Regions from separate parts of the Streptomyces sp. NPDC055287 genome, predicted to be linked through region 3. Evidence: riboswitches for the same ligand, from Rfam matches in the RefSeq annotation. Region 3 holds a riboswitch; each other region holds the start of a gene.
The links. Region 3 has a riboswitch for cobalamin ahead of metE (5-methyltetrahydropteroyltriglutamate--homocysteine S-methyltransferase). Riboswitches for the same ligand answer to the same signal wherever they lie in the genome.

Region 1: it holds a riboswitch for cobalamin, as region 3 does, so the genes downstream of both, ACWIHY_RS23460 (cytochrome P450 family protein) here and metE (5-methyltetrahydropteroyltriglutamate--homocysteine S-methyltransferase) in region 3, are expected to answer to the same signal.
Region 2: it holds a riboswitch for cobalamin, as region 3 does, so the genes downstream of both, ACWIHY_RS12860 (ABC transporter substrate-binding protein) here and metE (5-methyltetrahydropteroyltriglutamate--homocysteine S-methyltransferase) in region 3, are expected to answer to the same signal.
Region 4: it holds a riboswitch for cobalamin, as region 3 does, so the genes downstream of both, ACWIHY_RS22515 (prenyltransferase/squalene oxidase repeat-containing protein) here and metE (5-methyltetrahydropteroyltriglutamate--homocysteine S-methyltransferase) in region 3, are expected to answer to the same signal.

The regions. Positions count from the first base shown of each region.
Region 1 is NZ_JBSHNE010000015.1:72,078-77,406, forward strand. It holds gene ACWIHY_RS23450 (ABC transporter permease) at 1-339, opposite strand, end outside; gene ACWIHY_RS23455 (ABC transporter substrate-binding protein) at 327-1,883, opposite strand; cobalamin riboswitch at 2,042-2,236, shown strand; gene ACWIHY_RS23460 (cytochrome P450 family protein) at 2,460-3,650, shown strand; gene ACWIHY_RS23465 (SUKH-4 family immunity protein) at 3,814-5,052, opposite strand.
Region 2 is NZ_JBSHNE010000006.1:228,963-234,291, reverse strand. It holds gene ACWIHY_RS12880 (DUF2017 domain-containing protein) at 1-517, shown strand, start outside; gene ACWIHY_RS12875 (amino acid permease) at 865-2,319, shown strand; gene ACWIHY_RS12870 (Mov34/MPN/PAD-1 family protein) at 2,408-2,824, shown strand; partial or broken gene ACWIHY_RS12865 (diguanylate cyclase) at 2,889-3,047, shown strand; cobalamin riboswitch at 3,076-3,203, shown strand; gene ACWIHY_RS12860 (ABC transporter substrate-binding protein) at 3,245-4,243, shown strand; gene ACWIHY_RS12855 (FecCD family ABC transporter permease) at 4,253-5,302, shown strand; gene ACWIHY_RS12850 (ABC transporter ATP-binding protein) at 5,299-5,329, shown strand, end outside.
Region 3 is NZ_JBSHNE010000023.1:27,418-32,746, reverse strand. It holds gene metE (5-methyltetrahydropteroyltriglutamate--homocysteine S-methyltransferase) at 1-2,279, opposite strand, end outside; cobalamin riboswitch at 2,439-2,656, opposite strand; gene ACWIHY_RS28050 (3-hydroxybutyryl-CoA dehydrogenase) at 2,841-3,713, opposite strand; gene aceB (malate synthase A) at 3,710-5,302, opposite strand.
Region 4 is NZ_JBSHNE010000014.1:34,132-39,460, forward strand. It holds gene ACWIHY_RS22505 (energy-coupling factor transporter transmembrane component T) at 1-163, opposite strand, end outside; gene ACWIHY_RS22510 (SCO2322 family protein) at 160-849, opposite strand; gene ACWIHY_RS22515 (prenyltransferase/squalene oxidase repeat-containing protein) at 846-2,084, opposite strand; adenosylcobalamin (AdoCbl) riboswitch at 2,142-2,295, opposite strand; gene ACWIHY_RS22520 (MBL fold metallo-hydrolase) at 2,364-2,957, opposite strand; gene ACWIHY_RS22525 (GlxA family transcriptional regulator) at 3,062-4,006, shown strand; gene ACWIHY_RS22530 (MBL fold metallo-hydrolase) at 3,987-5,024, opposite strand; gene ACWIHY_RS22535 (aldehyde dehydrogenase) at 5,192-5,329, shown strand, end outside.

The sequences.
Region 1 (5,329 bases), on a different contig from region 3:
CACGGCGAGCGTGACCGCCGCGAGCACCAGCGTGGTGCCGACCGTCTCGGTCAGGATGTCCAGCACCGGGCCGCCGCTCACCAGCGACGTGCCCAGATCACCGGTGAGGATCCCCGAAGCCCAGTCGGTGAACCGTTCCAGCGGCGGCCGGTCCAGTTGGAGCTGCTCGCGCAGCGCCTCCACCTGCTCGGCGCCGGCGTCCTCGTTGTTGCGGACATCGGCCGCGTCGCCCGGCAGCAGTGAGGTCAGCAGGAAGACCAGCACGGCGAGCAGGGCGATTTGGACCACACCGAGCGCGAGGCGCTGGCAGGCGTACCGGCGCATCGTCAGGCCAGCCACACTTTGTCGAAGCGAGCCGAGCCCAGGGTGTTGGGCGGAGCCGCCTCCATGCCCCGGACCCGCGACGAGACACCGTTCAGCCAGTCCGGGTGGCCCCAGATCAGAAGGCCGCCCTCGTCGTGGACGGTGCGCTGCAACTGGCCGTACAGCTTGCCGCGTTCACCCGCGTCGGTCGTGGACTGGGCCTTGGCGAAGGTGGCGTCGAAGTCCTTGCGGCGCCAGCCGGAGGCGTTGAACGCCGACTTCGTGAGCAGCCGGTCGTTGATGTAGTTGGGGATCGTCATCGCGCCGGAGCGGTGACTGCCCATCACGCCCTTGGCGAGCTGGTCCTTGAAGTACGTCTCCGACGCACCGGTGGTGACCTTCACCCGCAGGCCGGCGTCGGCGGCCTGCTCGGCGAAGAGGGTCGCCGCCTCCACGAAGCCGGTGGCCACCGAGGAGGTGTAGATCGACAGGGTCTTGTTCAGCACGCCGGCCTTCTTCAGCAGCGAGCGCGCCTCCTCGACGTCCCGCGTACGCTGCGGGATGTCCTCGGGGTAGTACTGGTACCCCTTGCCGAACATGTCGTTGCCGACCACGCCCTGGCCTGCCAGGACGACCTGCACGAGCTTCTCGCGGTCGGCGAGCAGCTTGAACGCCCGTGTGACGTCGGGGTTGTTGAAGGGCTCCTGGTCACACTTCATCACGATGGCGTGGGCCGTGCTGCCCTTCGCCGCCAGGATCCGCACCGACTTGTCGGCCTGTACGGTCCGGGCGAAGGTCGGGGTCATCTCGTAGCCGAACTCCGCCTCCCCGGCCCGCAGGGCGTTGCCCCGGGCGTCGGTGTCGGCGGACAGGATCCTCAGCTCGTCGACGTACGCGCCGCCGTCCCAGTGGTCGTCGAACCGTTCGGCGACGAAGGCGCGCCCGGCCCGGAAGGACTTCAGCGTGAACGCCCCGGTCCCCACGGGCTTGGCCGTGTCGGCGTAACGGGAGCTGACGACGGCTGTGCCCAGCGTGCCGAGCAGGGCGGGGAACTCGGCGCTGGGCTGCTTCAGCGCGACCTCCACGACGTTCTTCCCGGCGCTCCGGCTCTTCTTGAGGTCGATGACGGAGAGCAGGCTCTGCCCGTAGTGCGTTATCGCCTTCGGGTCGAGGATGCGGCCGAAGGTGAATAGCACGTCCTCGGGAGTCAGCGGCTTCCCGTCGTGGAACAGCGCGTCGCGCAGGGTGAACCGCCACACCGTCGCGTCGTTGTTGGACTCCCACTTCCGGGCAAGGCGGGGCACCGGCGCCATGGTGGCGTCCAGGTCCACGAGCCGGTCGAAGAGGGCCTTGGTGCGGGCCATGTCGATAGCGAGGGCCTCCGCGTGCGGATCGATGGTCTCCTGCTCGCCGCCGCCGGGGAACAGCGCCCGGAATCGGCCACCGCGCTGCGGCTTCGCCTTGTCGCCCGCCGCCGGGCCGCCGCTGCCGCTACCGGAGCCGCACCCGGTGAGCACCAGGGCGCCGGCGGCGGCACCGGTGAGGGCGAGGAATTCTCGGCGGTTGTGAAAGATCGACATGCTGCTCCCAGAGGATCACGTGGAGTGGACCCCCGCACCGCGGCCGCGCAGGACGGTGGGCGGACGGGTGGGGGGCGTGAGCAGCATCGACTATTTGAAAATGATTGTCAACATCGTCTGATGATCCGTCGACCGTGTGATCATCCGTCGACGCCTGTGGTGGCTTGCGCAAGCCCAGTCGTACTCCGTACGCGTGTACGCGAGTCAGGGATTCCGGGGCGAACCCGGAACTGACGCGCAGGGTGAGGGTGACGGGCGTGGCAGCAAGGCCACTGGGCCGGACTGACGGCCCGGGAAGGCGCCTCGCCCGGATGACCCCGAGTCCGAAGACCTGCTGGCATGTTCCGTACGAACGGCCCCCGCGCATGGGCCCTCGACGGGCATTGCCGTGCCGACGCGCCCCACACCTTCGTTCGCCCTGCTCGCGTGCGGAGCCCTCCTGTTGACCGGGTGCGGCTCCTTCGCCGGGTCCCCTTCGCGGTGTTCACCAGGCCATGCGCGGCATCGCCCGACTCCCCAACCTCGCCCTCACCGGATCACTCACCACCCGTACGGGACAACCTCTAGGGTGAACTTATGGATCTCCAGGCCGAGCTCATCGACCAACCGTATGACGTCTACCAGCGCCTGCGCGAAAGGGCGCCGGTGCATCGGATCACGGGGACAGACGGCAACCCCGCCTGGCTCATCACACGGTACGACGACGTACGCACGGCCCTGGCAGATTCACGACTCTCCCTGGATAAGAGGCATGCGGCCGAAGGGAGTTACCGAGGGCTGTCCCTGCCCCCGGCCCTCGATGCCAACCTGCTCAACATGGACCCCCCCGACCACACTCGCATCCGCGGTCTAGTAGCCCGCGCCTTCACCGCGCGCCGCGTCGAGCAGCTCCGCTTGCCGATACGAGAGACTGCCGACGGACTCCTCGACGCCCTTGGACCGCACGGAACCACGGACCTCATCGCTTCCTACGCTGCACCTCTGCCGATCATCGTGATCTGCGACCTCCTGGGCGTCCCCGAGGAGCACCGTCGGGACTTCCGTGCCTGGACTGACGCTCTCGTCGTCCCGGATCCGGCCCGCCCGCAGGCTGCCAAGGAAGCCGTAGCGGCCATGCTCGGCTTTTTCCTCGAGCTGGTCGCGCACAAGCGCCGGCGCCCCGGTGCCGACTTGCTCTCCGATTTGATCGCAGTGCGTGATGCGGACGGCGACCGCCTCAGCGAGGACGAGTTGCTCTCACTCGCGTTCCTCATCCTATTCGCCGGCTACGAGAACACAGTCCAGCTCATCGGCAACACGGTGTTCACGCTCCTGCGCCACGCGGATCAGCTCGACATGCTGCGGAAGGATCCGTCCCAGCTGCGTATGGCCGTCGAGGAAGCCGTCCGCTACGAAGGACCTGTCCTGCTCGCCATCCGACGCTTCCCGACCGCAGATGTGACCATTGGAGGCGTCACCATCCCCGCCGGCGAGACGGTCCTGCTGTCCCTGTCCTCAGCCAACCGCGACCCGGACCGCTTCTCCAACCCGGACCTTTTCGACCTCCACCGCGACACCACAGGCCACGTCGCCCTCGGCCATGGCATCCACTGCTGCCTGGGCGCACCATTGGCCCGAGCGGAAACGGAGATCGCCCTGGCCGCACTCCTCGACCACTTCGAGACGCTCGCCCTTGCCGACGCGAACCCTTGCTGGCGCCCCTCCTTGAGAGCGCGGGGACTTACGGAGCTGCCGGTGCGGTACGGGCGAGCAGGCGTCTCCTCCTGAGCTTGGGCTCTCGCGCGTGCCGCCGAGCCGGCCCACGAACGGCGCGGGCCGCATGCAATCGCATGCGGCCCGCGTGCGCCACGTCGCCCCCCATGAGCCGGGGGCGCGGTCCGTCGCTGAACTTTGACCTTACTTGTCTGCTCCTGGTCACGCATGGAAGGCGCTAGAAGCCATCCACGCCCAGTTCGGTAATGCCTGCGTAGAGCCAGCTCCACACCATGCCGCTGTGCGTCTTCGGATCGAACAGCCCCGGGGCCAGCTCATCCATCTCATCCAGAAACACTTGCGCCACTGCCTCCTGGTCCTTCTCCACCGGATAGGGGTGCCAGCAGGCGTTGCTGTAGCGGTAGACGGCCTCAAGAATGCGAGTGAAGACATCGAGGTCCGGTGCGAGCGACACCAGCACCCGGTCCGTCGGCCCGTCCAGTCGGCTCCAGATGTGCACGGACCCGTCGTGGCGGTGCAGGTACAGCTCGCCGTAGTCGCACGCGCCGAAGGTGATCAGGTCCGCAGCGGCCACACCACTGGGCAGGCCGCCCTCGGGCAGGGCGCCGTCGGCCGGCGGTCGCATGGCGTCGGCAGAATGGGCTTGAAACTCGGCCCCGTGGCACACCCACCACTCGGGCAAGCCGATGTCCCGCAAGTGCCTTCTACTTCCCGGGTGCTCGAGCCCCCCGGGCAGTTCACTCTCGGGTACGCGAACCACGTGCCGCTCCCCAAAGGCGTCATCGACCCGGGCCGCGCTGAGCGGACCCGTCGGCCGCCGCTGCACCGGTTCGGGGCCGGGCCGTGGCTGTTCCGAGGACGTGGGGTCGATCCCGCCGCGCGGCCAGTCCCGTAGCACCTCTGCGTCTGTCTCGAGCACTGCTATGCCGTGCGTACTCTCGACGAGATGGCGGGTCCTGCCGCCCTCGGCGGCGAACGCGACGGCGCCTTCCCAGCTCTCCGGTGCGCTCAGTTCCCAGTTGTTCAACTGGGGCGCATCAAGCACCTCCGGGGACCGGGGCGCTTGTGCCGGTGTTCCTTCGTCCCGGACCTTCACCCTCCGGCCCGTCTCCGCATCGAGCCAAAGCGGGCCGCGCTGGTCGACCACCTCGACGAGCTTCCGCCCCTCGTGCAGGCGGCGGTGGACCTGGTAGTAGTCGCCATTCAGGCTCGGGTGGGCCATGAACCAATTGGCGGGCCGCCACCACGCCCACACTGTTCGCCACGGCATCCCCGACTCGGCCGTCGCGATCCGCTCGGCGTACCCCTCGTGGCCGGTCGCCTTCGCCGCGAAGTGCAGCCAGGAGGCGAACTCGGCGGGCTCCACGTCCGCGTCACCGAAGATCGCTTCGGCCTGCAAGAAGACCTCTCGCCCCACGCTCTCCGCGCCATTCGCAGCGGCGATGTGGTCGCGCACCGCCGCGCGATCAGCGGCCAACAGCCGTGCGGGCTCAGCCAGTATGTCGTCAAGCTGCTCACTCATGCGGCCATCCTGTCACCCACCGCCGACACTCATCACGTGGGAGCGGCGGCTCGCGGCGGTGCATGACGCTATGGCCCTGCGCGGCCCGGGCAGGGCCACCTACAGGCCGCCGGGGATCGGACCGGTTCGAGGATGGACTCCTGCATTTTCGCGAAGCGGAGTGGTGACGAAAGCAGACTCCCAGTCTGGGATCCGGTCCAAACCACCCACA
Region 2 (5,329 bases), on a different contig from region 3:
CGTACAGCTGCTCGAACTGTTCGGACCCGGTGAGCAGCAGGCGGCGGGCGAGGACCCGCTGGCAGCGCTGTTCGCGCAGGGCCCCAGCGAGGCGCCGTCCGACCCCGCGCTCGCCCGGCTCTTCCCCGACGCGTACGGCGATCCGCAGGCCGACCCCGAGGACGCGCACGAGCGGGAGGTGCGCGCCAACTCGGCCGAGTTCCGGCGCTTCACCGAGAACGACCTGCGCGAGCGCAAGCGCGAGGACGCGCTCGCCGTCGTGCGCAGCCTCGACGTGCTGGCCACCGCCGGTGAGGGTGGCGCCGTACTCAAGCTCGCGGACGGTGAGTGCAAGCGCTGGCTCGGCACGCTCAACGATCTGCGGCTGACCATCGGCACGCGTCTCGAGGTCACGGACGAGGACGAGAACGGGGAGCTCTACCGGCTGCCGGACTCCGACCCGCGCAAGCCGATGGTGATGGCGTACCTGTGGCTCGGCGCGCTCCAGGAGAGCCTCGTCGAAACGCTTATGCCCTGACTATGCCCTGACCTGTCCGGACATATCGATCACGCTGTTCGCTCAACGGACACTCAAATCCGGATAACGATCGCATTAACGCCCGGGGCCCCTTTGCCGCCCCGGGCGTTGTTTGTCCCATTTTTCCAGTGGTGTGCGCCACATTGGGCGCAGTGGATCACTGTTGCGAGCGTGATAAATCTTCACGACCGCCCTGGGACGCCACCCCTGTCCCCGGGGGCGCTGACGCCGGCTGACCCCGGCACGCAACTCCATTCCACATCCGGGGGCCGAGCCCCTCAAAGGATCGTCACAGTCGATCCGAGCCGTTCAAGGCCGGATCGGCATGGAGAAAGGCGCGACACACCATGACCTCAGTGCAGGTCGACAAGCAGCACGACGGCAGTGAGGCCGAAGGCACGACATCCGGCGAGGGTTACCAGCGCGGACTCGGGGCCCGTCAGATCCAGATGATCGCGATCGGCGGCGCCATCGGCACCGGCCTCTTCCTCGGCGCGGGCAAGGGCATCTCCATCGCCGGCCCCAGCCTGATCCTGGCCTACGCCATGGCCGGCCTCGTCATCTTCTTCATCATGCGGGCGCTCGGCGAGCTCCTCATGTACCGCCCGGTCTCCGGCTCCTTCTCGGAGTACGCCCGCGAGTTCGTCGGCCCCTTCGCGGGCTTCGTGACCGGCTGGACGTACTGGCTCTTCTGGGTCGTCACCGGCATCACCGAGGTCACCGCGGCCTCGGAGTACATGCAGTACTGGACCAAGGGCACGGACGGCTGGACCGATCAGCCGCAGTGGGTCTTCGCCCTGATCTTCACGGTCCTCCTCTTCTGCGTGAACCTGATCTCCGTGAAGCTCTTCGGCGAGCTGGAGTTCTGGTTCTCGATGATCAAGGTGACCGCGATCGTCGGCATGATCCTGATCTGCGCCGGCATCCTCACCCTCGGCTTCTCCGACGCCGGCGACACCGCGTCGGTGACCATGCTCTGGGACCAGGGCGGCTTCTTCCCCAACGGCATCGGCCAGACCCTCATGACCCTCCAGCTGGTCATGTTCGCCTTCCTCGCCGTCGAGCTGGTCGGCGTCACCGCGGGCGAGGCCAAGGACCCGAAGACGGTCCTGCCCAAGGCCATCAACACCGTCCCGTGGCGCATCGCCGTCTTCTACGTCGGCGCGCTGATCATGATCCTTTCGGTCGTCCCGTGGACCCACTTCCAGCCGGGCGTCTCGCCGTTCGTTGCGGCGTTCGAGAAGATGGGCCTCGGCGTCGGCGCGGCCATCGTCAACTTCGTGGTCCTCACCGCCGCCCTGTCCTCCTGCAACTCGGGCATGTACTCCACCGGCCGCATGCTGCGCGACCTCGCGCTCAACGGCCAGGGCCCGAAGTTCTTCACCAAGCTGACCAAGAACGGCCTGCCCCTCGTGGGCACGTCCTTCTCCGCCGGCCTGATGCTGGTCGGCGTGTGGATCAACTACCAGTGGCCGGGCGAGGCGTTCAACTACGTCGTCTCCTTCGCGACCATCTCCGGCATGTGGGCCTGGATCATGATCCTGGTCAGCCAGATCCGCTACCGCGCCAAGGCCGACCGCGGCGAGCTGCCGCAGTCCGCCTTCCGGGCGCCGGGAGCGCCGTACACGAGCTGGTTCGCACTGCTCTTCATCGGCATGGTCATCGTGATGATGGGCATCGACAAGGACGCGCGGATCTCGCTGTACTGCGCGCCGCTGTGGGCGCTGCTGCTCGGCGTGTCGTGGCTGGTGCTGAAGAAGCGGACGCCGTCGGCATCGCAGAGCGTCCCGCCGAAGGCCTGATCCACTCCGGGCTCGTCCGAGTCCAGCATGTGGTCCCGCCCGTACCATCCACCGGTACGGGCGGGGCCCTTTGCTTATCCTGGGGCCCATGCTGACCCTTTCCCAGGCCCTCTACGACCAGATCGTCGCGCACGCACGCGCCGACCACCCCGACGAGGCCTGCGGCGTGGTCGCCGGCCCGGCCGGGTCCGGGCGCCCCGAGCGCTTCGTCCCGATGCTGAACGCCGCCCGCTCGCCCACGTTCTACGAGTTCGACTCCTCGGACCTGCTCAAGCTCTACCGCGACATGGACGACCGCGACGAAGAGCCCGTGATCATCTACCACTCGCACACGGCGACCGAGGCCTACCCGTCCCGCACGGACATCAGTTACGCGAACGAACCCGGCGCGCACTACGTCCTGGTCTCCACCGCCGACACGGACGACGCGGGCCCCTTCCAGTTCCGCTCGTTCCGCATCGTGGACGGAGTGATCACCGAGGAAGAGGTCAAGGTCGAGGCGTAACCGCCGTCGGCCGCAGCCGTACTGCGAAAGCGCGCGCGGCGTACGCCGAAGGGGTCACCCCGAAAGCAAGAAGCGCATCCTCGTCGCCTTCACCGAAGGCATCGCCCCCGAGCCGGACACCACCTTCGGCAACGTGAAGGCCGGCGTACTGGAGCACTTCGTGCCCGGGTACGAACGCGGCGACTTCGTCGAGACCATCCAGAACGCCGCCCGGCCTGAATGATCACGACGCGGGACACAGTGACAGAATGTGCGCGACCCGGGCGGCAGGACCCAGGAAGCCGGTGCGAATCCGGCACGGTCCCGCCACTGTGACCAGGCCGACGACGCTGTCGCCAACGCCTGGAAGCCAGGAACTGACCTGCCGCCCTCCGTACCACCGACCAGGGGACGAGGAAATCCCCCGGAGGAGGCACCACTGTGTCCTGCCGTACTCGCCCCACGCGCCGCGCGCTCATAGCCACAGCCGCCGCCCTGCTCCCCCTCACCGCCTGCACCGCGACCGGAGACAAGCCCGGCGCCGCCGCAGCGAAGACAGCGGCCCCCGGCTTCCCGTACACCGTCACCAACTGCGGTGTGAAGACGACCTACAAGGCCCCACCCACCCGCGTCGTCACCATGAACCAGCACGTCACCGAGGTGATGCTGGAGCTCGGCCTCGCCAAGTCCCTCGTCGGGACCGCCTACCTCGACGACAAGGTGCTCCCCGAGTACGAGAAGCAGTACAAGGCCACCCCCGTGCTGGCCAAGGAGTACCCCTCGTACGAGAAGCTGCTCGCCGCCAACCCCGACTTCGTGTACGGCGGTTACGCCTCCGCCTTCTCCGCCGGCGACGGCCGCAGCCGCGAGACGCTGAAGAAGTCCGGCATCAACTCCCGCCTGAACACCGAGTACTGCGCCGACGGCAAGACGTCGATGGGCGCCCTCTACCAGGAGATCCGCGAGATCGGCCGCACGTTCGGCGTCGCCGGCCGCGCCGAGCGCTGGATCGACTCCGCCAAGGCCGGAAACACCGCCACCGAGAAGAAGCTGGCGGACGTCGACCCCGTCTCCGTCTTCGTCTACGACGGCGGTGACAAGACCGCCTCCACCATCGGCGGCGCGGGCATCGGCCACGAGATGGTCAAGCGCGCGGGCGGCAGGAACGTCTTCGCCGACCTCCCCAAGCCCTTCGCCGACGCCTCGTGGGAAACCGTCGTCGACCGCAGGCCCGAGGCCATCGTCATCCTCGACTACGGCGCCACCACCGTCGCCCAGAAGAAGCGGCGCCTCCTCGAAGACCCGGCCCTCGCCGACGTCCCCGCCGTCAAGAACAAGCGCTTCGCCGTCCTGCCCCTGTCCGACATGGTCCTCGGCGTCCGCGCACCTGCCGCCGTCGACACCCTCGCGCGCCAACTCCACCCCGAGCTCGAGAAGTAGCGGGCGGCCGTGAGCTGCGAGACCCCCGCCGCCCGCGGGCGGCTGCGCTACACCCTGCTCGTCGCCGTGCTCACCGCCCTGCTCGCAGCGGCGGCGGTCGCGGGGCTCGCCCTCGGTTCCGTACGCATCCCCGCCCCCCAGGTGCTGGAGATCGTCACCGGCGCCGCCGACGCGGGCCCGTACCGCACGATCGTCCTCGACGTACGCCTGCCCCGCGTCCTGCTCGGCGCCGTCGTCGGCGCCGGGCTCGCCGTCATCGGCACCGTCCTCCAGGCCCTCGTACGCAACCAGCTCGCCGACCCCTTCCTCCTCGGCGTCTCCTCCGGCGCGTCGGTCGGCGCGGTCGGCGTCATCGTCCTCGGCCTCGGGGCCGGCCTGGCCACCACCGTCACCGTCCCGCTCGCCGCCTTCGCGGGCGCGCTCGGCTCGCTCGTCCTCGTGTACGGGCTCGCGCGCGGCGGCGGCGCCATGACCACCGGACGCCTCGTCCTCGCCGGAGTGGCCGTTTCGTACATCCTGTCCGCCCTGACCAGCCTGCTGATGGTCACCTCGGCCCGCGCCGACCACCTCAAGGAAATCCTCTACTGGACCCTCGGCGGACTCGGCAGCGCCCGCTGGGACATGCTCGCGCTCCCCGCGACCGTCCTGGCAGCCGGAACCGCCCTGCTCATCACCCTCGCCCGGCCGCTCGACCTCCTCCTGGTGGGGGAGGAGGGCGCCACCGTCCTCGGCCTCGACACCGGCCGCTTCCGCGCCGCCGTCTTCGTCGTCGCCTCGCTGCTCACCGGCGTACTCGTCGCCTTCAGCGGCGCGATCGGCTTCGTCGGCCTGATGGTCCCGCACGCCGCCCGCATGGCCGTCGGCGCCGGACACCGCAGGCTGCTCCCCGTCGCCGCGCTCGGCGGCGCGGTCTTCCTGGTCCTGGCCGACCTGGCCGCCCGTACGGTCGCCGCACCCCAGGACATCCCCGTCGGCGTACTCACCGCCCTCACCGGCGGCCCGTTCTTCCTGTGGATGCTGCGCCGCCGCGGCGGAGCGACCGAAGGAGCCCCCGCATGACCACCCTGACCGTGGAAGGCCTCTCGT
Region 3 (5,329 bases):
GCGACCAGGTTCTCGAGGGAGGTACGGACCTCGGGCCAGCCGCGGGTCTTCAAGCCGCAGTCGGGATTGACCCACAGCCGCTCCGGCGGGATGGCCTCCAGCCCCTTGCGGAGCAGGGCGGCCGCCTCGCCGGTACTCGGGACGCGCGGGGAGTGGATGTCGTAGACACCGGGCCCCGCCTCGCGCGGGTAGCCGGCCCTGGCGAGTTCGCCTGCCACCTGCATGTGGGAGCGGGCGGCTTCCAGGCTGATGACGTCGGCGTCGAGGTCCTCGATGGCTTGGAGGATGTCGCCGAACTCGGCGTAGCACATGTGGGTGTGGATCTGGATGTCCGGGCGCACCCCGCTGGTGGTCAGGCGGAACGCCTCAGTTGCCCAGGCCAGGTAGGCGGGGCGGTCGGCGGCGCGGAGCGGCAGGGTCTCGCGCAGGGCGGGTTCGTCCACCTGGATCACCGAAAGGCCGTTGGTTTCCAGGTCGTTCACCTCGTCGCGCAGTGCGAGGGCGACCTGGCGGGCAGTGTCGGCGAGCGGCTGGTCGTCGCGGACGAAGGACCAGGCGAGCATGGTGACCGGGCCGGTGAGCATGCCCTTGACCGGTCGGTCGGTGAGCGACTGGGCGTATCGGCTCCAGCGGACCGTCATCGGCTCGGGGCGGGAGATGTCCCCGGCGAGGACCGGCGGGCGGACGTAGCGGGTGCCGTAGGACTGGACCCAGCCGTACTGGGTGGCGAGGTACCCCGTCAGCTGCTCGGCAAAGTACTGGACCATGTCGTTGCGTTCGGGCTCGCCGTGCACGAGGACGTCGATGCCGGTCTTCTCCTGGAAGGCGACGACCTTCTGGATCTCTGTCTCGACGCGCTGCTCGTATCCGGTGGCGTCGAGGCGGCCGGCGCGCAGGGAGGCGCGGGCGGTGCGCAGTTCGGTGGTCTGCGGGAAGGAGCCGATGGTGGTGGTCGGTAGCAGGGGCAGGCGCAGGTGGGCGTGCTGGGCGGCCGCTCGCTCCGGGTAGGGCTGGGAGCGGCGGGCGTCGGCGTCGGTGACGGCTGCGGCCCGGGCGCGTACGGCGGGGGCATTCGTGAGGGCGGATCCGGCGCGGGAGGCCAGGTCGGCGCGGTTGGCCGCGAGCTGTGCGGCGATGGTGTCGGTGCCCTCGGTGAGGCCGCGGGCGAGCGTGGTGATCTCGGTGGTCTTCTGGCGGGCGAAGGCGAGCCAACGGGCGATCTGCGGGTCCACGTCGCGTTCGGCCGTCGCGTCGAGGGGGACGTGGAGCAGGGAGCAGGAGGCGGCCACGTCCACACGGTCGGCGAGGCCGAGGAGGGTGCCGAGGGTGGACAGCGACTTTTCCAGGTCGTTGATCCAGACGTTGCGGCCGTCGACGACGCCTGCGACGAGGCGTTTGCCGGGCAGGCCGCCGACGGCGGCGAGGTCGTCGAGGTTCGCGGCGGCGGGCCCGGTGAAGTCGAGGGCGAGGCCGTCGACGGGGGCCTTGGCCAGGACGGGGAGTGCTTCGCCGAGCCGGTCGAAGTAGGAGGCGACGAGGAGCTTGGGCCGGTCGGTGAGCGCGCCCAGGTCCCGGTAGGCGCGGGCGGCGGCGTTCAGCTCGGCCGGTGTGCGGTCCTGGACGAGCGCGGGCTCATCCAGCTGGACCCACTCGGCACCGGCGGCCCGCAGGTCGGCCAGTACCTCGGCGTACACCGGCAGCAGCCGGTCGAGAAGGGTCAGTGGCTGGAAGTCCGCCGCGACGCCGGGCGCGGGTTTGGCGAGCAGCAGGTAGGTGACCGGTCCGACGAGGACAGAGCGTGCGGTGTGGCCGAGGCTGAGGGCCTCGGCCAGTTCGGTGACCTGCTGGGTGGAGTCGGCGCAGAAGACGGTGTCGGGGCCGAGTTCGGGGACCAGGTAGTGGTAGTTGGTGTCGAACCACTTGGTCATCTCCAGCGGCGCGACGTCCTGGGTGCCGCGAGCCATGGCGAAGTAGCCGTCGAGCGGGTCTTCATGGGCGTGGGCGCGGTGGCGGGCAGGGATGGCGCCGACCATGACGGTGGTGTCCAGGACGTGGTCGTAGTACGAGAAGTCGCCGGTCGGCACTTCGTCGAGGCCGGCGTCGGCCAGCTGCTGCCAGTTGGTGCGGCGCAGACCGGCAGCGGTCTCCCGTAGGGCGTCGGCGGTGATGCGGCCGTTCCAGTACCCCTCGATGGCCTTCTTCAGTTCCCGGTTGGGTCCTTGGCGGGGGTAGCCGTACACGGTGGCCCTGGCTGCTGCGGCTGCGGGCTTGGCTGTCACGGAACTCTCCTTCGCGAGTGTCTCTCCGAGAGACCCCGGGGACGGTTCGTAGGACGCGAAGGGATGGCAGACCGGGCGGACCGCGTCGCTGTGTCGATGCGTGTGCACGCCTGATATGTACGCCGACCCGCCCACGAGGTCACCGAGATCTCCGCGCGCGTTCGCGCACGGGCAGTGGCAGGTCTTCGGACTCGCGGGCCCATCTGCCAGGGGCAGACACCTACTGGCCGTCGCTTCCCAGACCCGGCCGGGTCCAGTGCGTATGACGGCGGTCGTTCCCGCTCACCGCTGCGGGGCAGTCCCGGATTCCCACCGGGTTCCCTCTTGCGACGCGCCTGCCTGGCGGACAGGGCGAACCAGCTGCACCTGCCAACCTAGGCGCTGGGCTCAACTCCGGTGCTGCACTGTTCACATGTCGGACGGTGAGATGTGACACTCGCCCGGTTCCCGGCGCCCTCGCGAACGGAAAACGCGGCAGGGCGCGGAGCGACCTCAGTCCTCGCTCCGCGCCCGCCTCCACAGCAGCCCGGGCCCCTCGGCCCCGGCGGCAACCAGGGCCCCTCAGCCCCGGTCGTACGGGTGGAATCCCCGCCCGGTCTTCCGTCCGAGCAGTCCTGCCTCGACCATGCGCTGCAGCAGCGGCGGCGGAGCGTACAGCGGTTCCTTGAATTCGTCGTACAGCGACTGGGCGATGGCGGCGACGGTGTCGAGGCCGATGAGGTCGGCGAGCCTGAGCGGGCCCATGGGGTGGGCGCAGCCGAGTTCCATGCCCGCGTCCACGTCTGCTGCGGTGGCGAAGCCGGACTCGGCCATGCGGACCGCCGAGAGGAGGTACGGGATGAGCAGGGCGTTGACGACGAAGCCGGCCCGGTCCTGGGAGCGGATCGGGGTCTTGCCGAGGGTGTCGCGGGCGAACTCCTCGATGGCTGTGACCGTCTCGGGCGCGGTGTGGAGGGAAGCCACTACTTCCACCAGGGGCAGGACAGGCACCGGGTTGAAGAAATGCAGGCCCAGGACGCGGTCCGCACGGTGGGTGGCCATGCCCAGGCGCATGACCGGGATCGACGACGTGTTGGTGGCGAGGATCGCCTCCGGGTCCTCGACGACCTTGTCGAGGGCGGCGAAGATCTCGGTCTTCGCGTCCGTGTTCTCGACGACGGCCTCGACGACGAGCTGTCGGTCGGCCAGGTCGTCGAGGCTGCCCGTGAAGACGATCCGGTCAAGGGCATCCTCGGCGGAGGTACGGTCGAGTTTGCCGCGCTGGACAGCGCGTTCGAGGGAGACCGCCACACGTTCCCGCGCTGCGCGCGCCGCCGTGGCATCCGCCTCGCAGACGACCGTGTCGAGCCCGGCACGGGCGCAGATCTCGGCGATCCCGGCCCCCATCTGTCCACCGCCGACGACGCCCACGCGCTGGATACCGGTGGTGGTCATGCCTGCTCCGTTCCGCGCCGCACGAGGTGGCGGGCGTAGGCGTCGGTGGTGAAGAACTCGGGCAGGTCGGGGCCGAGAGCGGTGCGTACGAAGATCTCGCGGGCCTGGGTGACGAGCGCCGCCGGGTCCTCCTCGGCCAGGGCGGCCGTCTCGTCGTCGAGGATCCTGGTCACCGTGTCGCGGTCCACGGCGCCGTGGCGCAGCCACTGCCAGACCTGGCAGCGGGCGATCTCGGCGGTGGCCGCGTCCTCCATCAGTCCGTACAGGGCGACCGCGCCGTGGCCGCGCAGCCAGGCGTCGAAGTAGCGCAGTGCGACGGCGATGTCGGAGCGCACGCCTTCCTCGGTGGGCGGGGCACTGATGCGGCGTACCGACAGCAGGTCGGAGGCCCGGACGTCGACGTCGTCGCGGGTGCGTTCGATCTGGTGCGGCCGGTCGCCGAGTACGCCGTCGAAGACCTGGCGGCAGACGGGGACGAGGCCGGGATGGGCCACCCACGAGCCGTCGAAGCCGTGCTCGGCCTCGCGTTCCTTGTCGAGCCGGACCTTGGCGAGGGCCGCTTCGTTGGCCTGTGGGTCCTTGCTGGGGACGTGGGCCGCCATGCCGCCGATGGCGTGGGCGCCGCGCTGGTGGCAGGTGCGCACCAGCAGTTCGGTGTAGGCGCGCATGAAGGGGGCGGTCATGGTCACCTTGGCACGGTCGGGCAGCAGAAAGTCGGTGCGGTGGCCGAACGTCTTGATCAGGCTGAAGAGGTAGTCCCAGCGGCCGGCGTTGAGGCCGGAGCTGTGTTCGCGGAGCTCGTAGAGGATCTCCTCCATCTCGAAGGCGGCGGTGATCGTTTCGATGAGGACGGTGGCGCGGATGGTGCCGCGGGGGATGCCGAGCAGTTCCTGTGCGAGGACGAAGATGTCGTTCCACAGGCGGGCTTCGTGGTGGTTCTCGAGCTTGGGGAGGTAGAAGTACGGGCCGTGGCCGGCGTCGATCTGGCGCTGGGCGCAGTGGAAGAAGTACAGGCCGAAGTCGACGAGGGAGGCGGGGACGGGGTGGCCGTCGAGCTCCAGGTGCTCCTCGACGAGGTGCCAGCCGCGTGGACGGACCACGATGGTCGCAAGCCGGTCACCGAGCAGGTATTCCTTGCCCTCGGGGGAGGTGAAGTCGAGGCGGCGCTGACAAGCATCGAGCAGGTTCAGCTGGCCGCCGACGATGTTGTCCCAGGTGGGTGCGGTGGCGTCCTCGAAGTCGGCCATCCACACCGACGCGCCGGAGTTGAGGGCGTTGATGGTCATCCGGCGCTCGGGCGGGCCGGTGATCTCCACTCGGCGGTCGGTCAGCCCGGGGGCGGGCGGCGCGACGCGCCAGTCGGGATCGTCGCGGACGGGTGAGGTGGCGCGGGAGAAGTCCAGTGGCCTGCCTGAGATCAGGTGGGCCGACAGGCGCCGCCGCTCTTTGAAGAGGTCCAGACGCCTGTCCGCGAAAGCCGCGGCCAGACGTCCGATGAAGTCCAGGGCCTCGGGGGTGAGGATCTCCTCGTAGCGGTCAGCCGGCGCCCCGAGGACCTGGACACGGTGGGTCAGTGCGTGGGTGGACAAGCGGGTCTCCTGAGGGGGAGGGGCGAG
Region 4 (5,329 bases), on a different contig from region 3:
CCGCCACCACGAACCCGGCCACCCCCACCAGCATGCCGAGCAGCAGCGGATTGGTGGTCCTGGACGCGGCGACGGCCAGACCGAGCGCCCACAGCCACCACGCCCCGGCGGGCAGGGCGTTGCTACGGGCGGCTTGCGGCGCGCGCAGGGTCATGGAGGTCATCCGCGGCGGCGGCGCGCCTGCCACACGCCCGCGGCACCGAGCGCGAACACGGCGGCGAGGCCGACGAGCAGCCCGGCGGAGGGGCCGCTGCCGTCGTCGTCGGTGGTCCGGCCGACGGTCGCGGTCGCTGTCACGGACGAGCGAGGCGTGTCCTCGCGGCCGGACACCTGCTCCCCGCAGCCCGTCTTCGGGTAGCCGGAGATCGCGCAGAGCAGCGCCGCGCTGTCGTAGCGCAGCGGCTTCGCCACCTGGGCGAGCGCGTCCGCGGCGGTTGCGTCCGCACCGGTGCGCGCACACGCCGTGCGCAGTGCCGGTGGACGCTCGCCGGCCGGGGCGTCGGCCGCCGTACCGGGGTCGATGACGACGGCGATCCGCTTGGCGCCCTCCTTGGCGGGCGTCCCGCCGCAGACGTCACCGAAGGCACCGGCCGCGTGGCGCGGCCGCGCCGAGTCCCGCGCGTCCTCGCTCACCGAGAACCGGAAGCCGATCACATCGCCGTCGGCGGGCCTGGCGGACGCCGGGCCCTGAGTGGCGTACGTCCACCGGCCGCCGTCGCTCTCCCAGAACGACCAGTAGCGGTAGCCCGTGCCCGCGTGCGCGGGCCCCGCGCCCAGTACCGCGAGGAGCGCGGCGCCGAGCACGAGGACGAGGGAGAGGGAGGCCGGCCGCGTACGTACCGTCGTCACCGCTGCTGGTTCTTCTTCTTGCGGCCGCTGAACAGGATGCCGACGCCGACGCTGGCGACGAACAGGATGCCGACGAGCCACCAGTCGCCGAAGCCCTGCTCGGAGCCCTTGTCCTCGTCGGTCTTCGTCTCCGTGGTCTCCGGCGCCGGCCCGGTCGCGTTGAGCGACTTCACCAGGTCGGTGCCGCCGAAGTTCTTCGGGTCGGTGCCGGTCGCGTGCGCGGCGAAGACCAGCTGCGCGTATGCGGCGGGGCCGTTCCCCTTCGCCCAGGACGCCGCATTCTTCTTCAGCCACCCCAGCGGCTTCTCGGCCTGCTCGGCGCCGCCCTGCGCGGCCAGCGCGACGACGGCGTCGGCCGTGTTGCCGAAGTCGGGCTGCGGCTCGCTGTCCTCGGCGCCGGGCATGGGAGGCGTGTCGAGGTGGCCCGTCTTCGCGAGTACGCCGTCGAGGTACGCGGCGCCGTTCGCGGCGGCCCGCTCGGGCGTCGGCTTGCCGGACTTGTCGCACTCGGCGGCCTTCTGGCCGTCCTTCTTCCCCTGGGCGTCCAGGCCCTGGCCGAGCCCGCCGAGTACACCCGCCGCCGTCGCGTCGGCGTTGGGCGCGAGCTTGCCGCCCTTGTCCGGCTGGTACGCGAACGCGCCGCCGCCCGACTTCGCGTCGCAGGGGACGGAGAAGGTGACGAGGGCGTCGTACGGCGACTTGCCCTGCTGCGACGTGACCTCACCGGGTTTCTCGCCCGCCGCGGCCAGCGCGCCGATCACGATCGACGTGGAGTTGGAGTCGCTCGCGCCGCCCGGGTTGTAACCCCAGCCGCCGTCCTGGTTCTGCGCGCCCTTCAGCCAGCTGACGCCCTTCTTCACGGCGGCGTCCTGCCCGCCGAGCGCGCTCAGCGCCTGCACGGCCGCGGCGGTGGCGTTGCTGTCCACCATGGTCTTCGACGTGCACGGCTCGGCGGCGTCGGCACGGAACGACGGGAAGCCGCCGCTGTCGCACTGCTGGCCGACGAGCCAGTTCACGGCCTTCGCGGCGGGCTTGACGCCCACCGTGTCCTGGGCGAGGAGGGCCAGCGACTGCCGCCAGACACCGTCGTACGTCGGGTCCTTCTCGCCGTAGAGCCCCGAGGGAACCACGGGAGTGGGGGAAGGCGCTGCGACGGCGGTCGTGGCCGTGGCCGCGGTGGCGCAGAGTACGGCGGAAGCTGCGAGCACGGCTGCTGCGCTGCGGCGAAGGGTCATGACGGGCGGGGGCCTCTCCTGCTGAGGAGCCGGGCCCGGGCACGCGGAAACCACGCACCAGGCTCCGGCTCCGTATACCTCGACGGTGCCGAGCCAGTAGTCATGCCGGACCGGGCGTTCCGACTCACCGCCCTCGGCGGGCGGCTCACGGTTGCGGGTCAGTGCCGGATTCGCACCGGCTTCCCCCAGAACGGCATGATGACGACTCGCACACTCTACCGGCCCGTAGCAAGCGGCCCCCGGGCGGTCCGGGCGCGGCGGCGGCGCCCGGCGCGGCCCCTACAGCGGCGCGGACGCGTCCGCCGGGAACGCGCCGCCGTGGCCGGGGACGATGACGTCGGCGATCGCGAGGACCCGTTCCCTGCTGGCCCGCAGTTGCGCGAGGTCCGGGGAGACCGGGTCTTCGACCGGTCCGTTCGGCCGCCACCACAGGTCTCCCACGAACGCGACCACCTCGTCCGGTGTGCCGACGAGCACCGTCACGTCCTCCCGGCTGTGTCCCGGAGTCCTGATCAGCCTTACGGACGGGGTCAGTTCGTACCCCTCCGCGTCGCGGTCGGTCCACTGGTCGCCGTGGTAGATCGCCTTGTGGTCGTGCATCCTGGCGCTGCCGAACAGCCCCGCGTTGATGATGTTGTCGGGGTGGTGGTGGCTGAGCACGACATCGGTGATGTCGTCGGGGCCCACGCCCATCGCGGCGAGCGGGCCCAGGATCCGGTCGCGGCTCGCGACCATGCCCGGATCGATGACGATCCGCAGGTCGCCGTCGGTCACGTACGAGACGGTGGCGGCGACGCCGGGGCCGGTGGAAGTGGTGTAGCCCGTGGTCAGGATCGTGTAGCCGGCCGTACGGCCGCGCGGTGTGTCGCTCATGGGGATCAGCTTTCCGTCGATGCGCGGTGCGCACGAGTGGCAGATGTGCCAGGCATCGCGGGATTCGTGCCATAACCGCGCCTGCCTGCTGCCAGACTGCGGGCATGACCCCGTTCCGTACCGTCGCCGCCTACGCGCCACCGGGGGTCGGCATGCTCAGCGTCGGCGTCGTCAGCGAGATCTTCGACGAGAGGGACTTCGACTTCACCCTGTGCACGGACCGTCCGGGCCCGGTCCCCACCGACCACGGCCTCTCCCTCACCGTGGAGCACGGCCTGGACCGGCTCGCCGAGGCCGACCTGGTCCTCGCCCTGCCGTGGAGCGGCTTCCGCACCCCGCCTCCGCCCCCCGTCCTCGACGCGCTGCGGTCCGCCCACGAGCGCGGCGCCACGGTCGCCGCCCACTGTGTCGGTACGTTCGCACTCGCCGCCGCCGGACTGCTCGACGGCCTGCGCGCCACCACCCACTGGCGCTTCGCCGCCCTGCTCGCGACCCTCCACCCCGGCGTCACCCTCGACCCCGGCGCCCTCTACGTCGACGAGGGCCGCACGGTCACCGGGGCGGGCGCCGCCGCGGGGTTCGACCTCTGCCTGCACCTGCTGCGCCGCGAACACGGCGCCGCGGTGGCCAACACCGTAGCCAGGGACCTCGTCCTGCCGCCGCACCGCGAGGGCGGCCAGGCCCAGTACCTGGCCGCCCCGGTACCCGAGGGCTGCGCCGACGACCGTCTCGCCGAGGTCCTCGACTGGGCCCGCGCCCACCTCGACCAGCCCCTCCCGGTCGACGAACTGGCGCGCCGCGCCCTCATGAGCCGCCGCTCCTTCGCCCGCCGCTTCACCGCCGCGACCGGCACCACCCCGCACGCGTGGCTGCTCACGCAGCGCCTCAACATCGCCGAGGAGCTGCTGGAGACGACGGAGCTGTCCGTGGAGGACATCGCCCGCCGCGTGGGTTACGCCGGCGCCGCCGTCCTGCGCGAGCAGTTCGTCCGCCGGCGGGGCATCCCGCCCCGCGACTACCGCCGGGCCTTCACACAGCGACGTACGTGACGGGTTCGCCGCCCGGGACCGCCTCCGCGTGCCCCAGCTTCACCAGGCGGCGCAGGTGTGCCTCGGCCTCCGAGACCGCGATGTTCCTGGACCCGTACGGGATCTGGTCCCAGGGCCGGTTCCACTCCATGCGCTCGGCCAGCTGCCAGGGGGTGAGGGGGGTGGCGAGGAGGGCGCGGAGGCCGGTGAGGCGGTCCTCGTGGTGGGCGAGGAGCACCCCGACGCGGGCGGGGGCGTCGGTGAACGCGTGCTGGTGGGCCGGAAGCACCTCGGCGGGCGCGAGACGGGCGACGCGTTCGAGGGAGTCGAGGTAGTCGCCCAGGGGATCGGTGACCGTGGTGTCGTCGGGGTCCTCGTACAGGCCGATGTGCGGGGTGATGCCGGGGAGCAGGTGATCGCCCGAGAAGAGGCGGCCGTTGCCGGGGAGGTTCGCCGGGTGCGTCTCCTCCAGGTGCAGGCAGACGTGGCCGGGAGTGTGACCCGGCGTCCAGATCGCGCGCAGGCGGCGGCCGGTCAGGGGGAGGACGTCACCGGGGACGATCTCGCGGTCGGGGAGCGCGGCCCTGAGGCCGGGCAGGGTGCGCATGCGTCCCGAGCCGCGGGCGGCGCGGAGCGGCGCGAGGTGGTCGTCGGGCGCGCCGGCGGCGGTGAGTTTGGCGGTGATGTAGCCGAGCCAGGTGCCGGGCTCCGCGCCGCGGGTCCGGCGTACGACCTCGGTGTCGGCGGCGTGCATGGCGATCCACGCGCCGGACGCGTCGCGCACCTGGCCGGACAGGCCGTGGTGGTCGGGGTGGTGGTGGGTGATGACCACGCCGTGGATGTCGGTGACCGCCGTACCGAGCGCGGCGAGACCGGTGACCAGCGCGTCCCAGGACGTGGGGTCGTCCCAGCCCGTGTCGATCAGGACCGGGCCGTCGTCGGTGTCGAGCAGGTGGACCAGGGTGTGGCCGAGGGGGTTGTCCGGGATGGGCACCTTGAGGGACCAGACGCCACCGCCGTGCTCGGTCACCTGCGTCATGGGTCCCCAATTCCTCGTCCAGGACTAGAACTCGTTCCAATAGTCGCCCAGGTCGACTTCTTTGCAAAGGGGTCGGGTCATGGACTCCGACGACCGCAGCTGGTAACAGTTCTGATGAACCGTCAGATAACTCGGGAGCGTTGCCGGGCCGTGGGAGGCACACAGTCATGACCGAGCTTGTGGAGCACCGGAAGCTTTACATCGGCGGCGAGCTGACCGATCCGCTGGGGACCGAGGTCATCGAGGTCGTCTCGCCGCACACCGAGCAGGTCATCGGGCGGGTGCCGCACGCGTCCCGGGCCGAC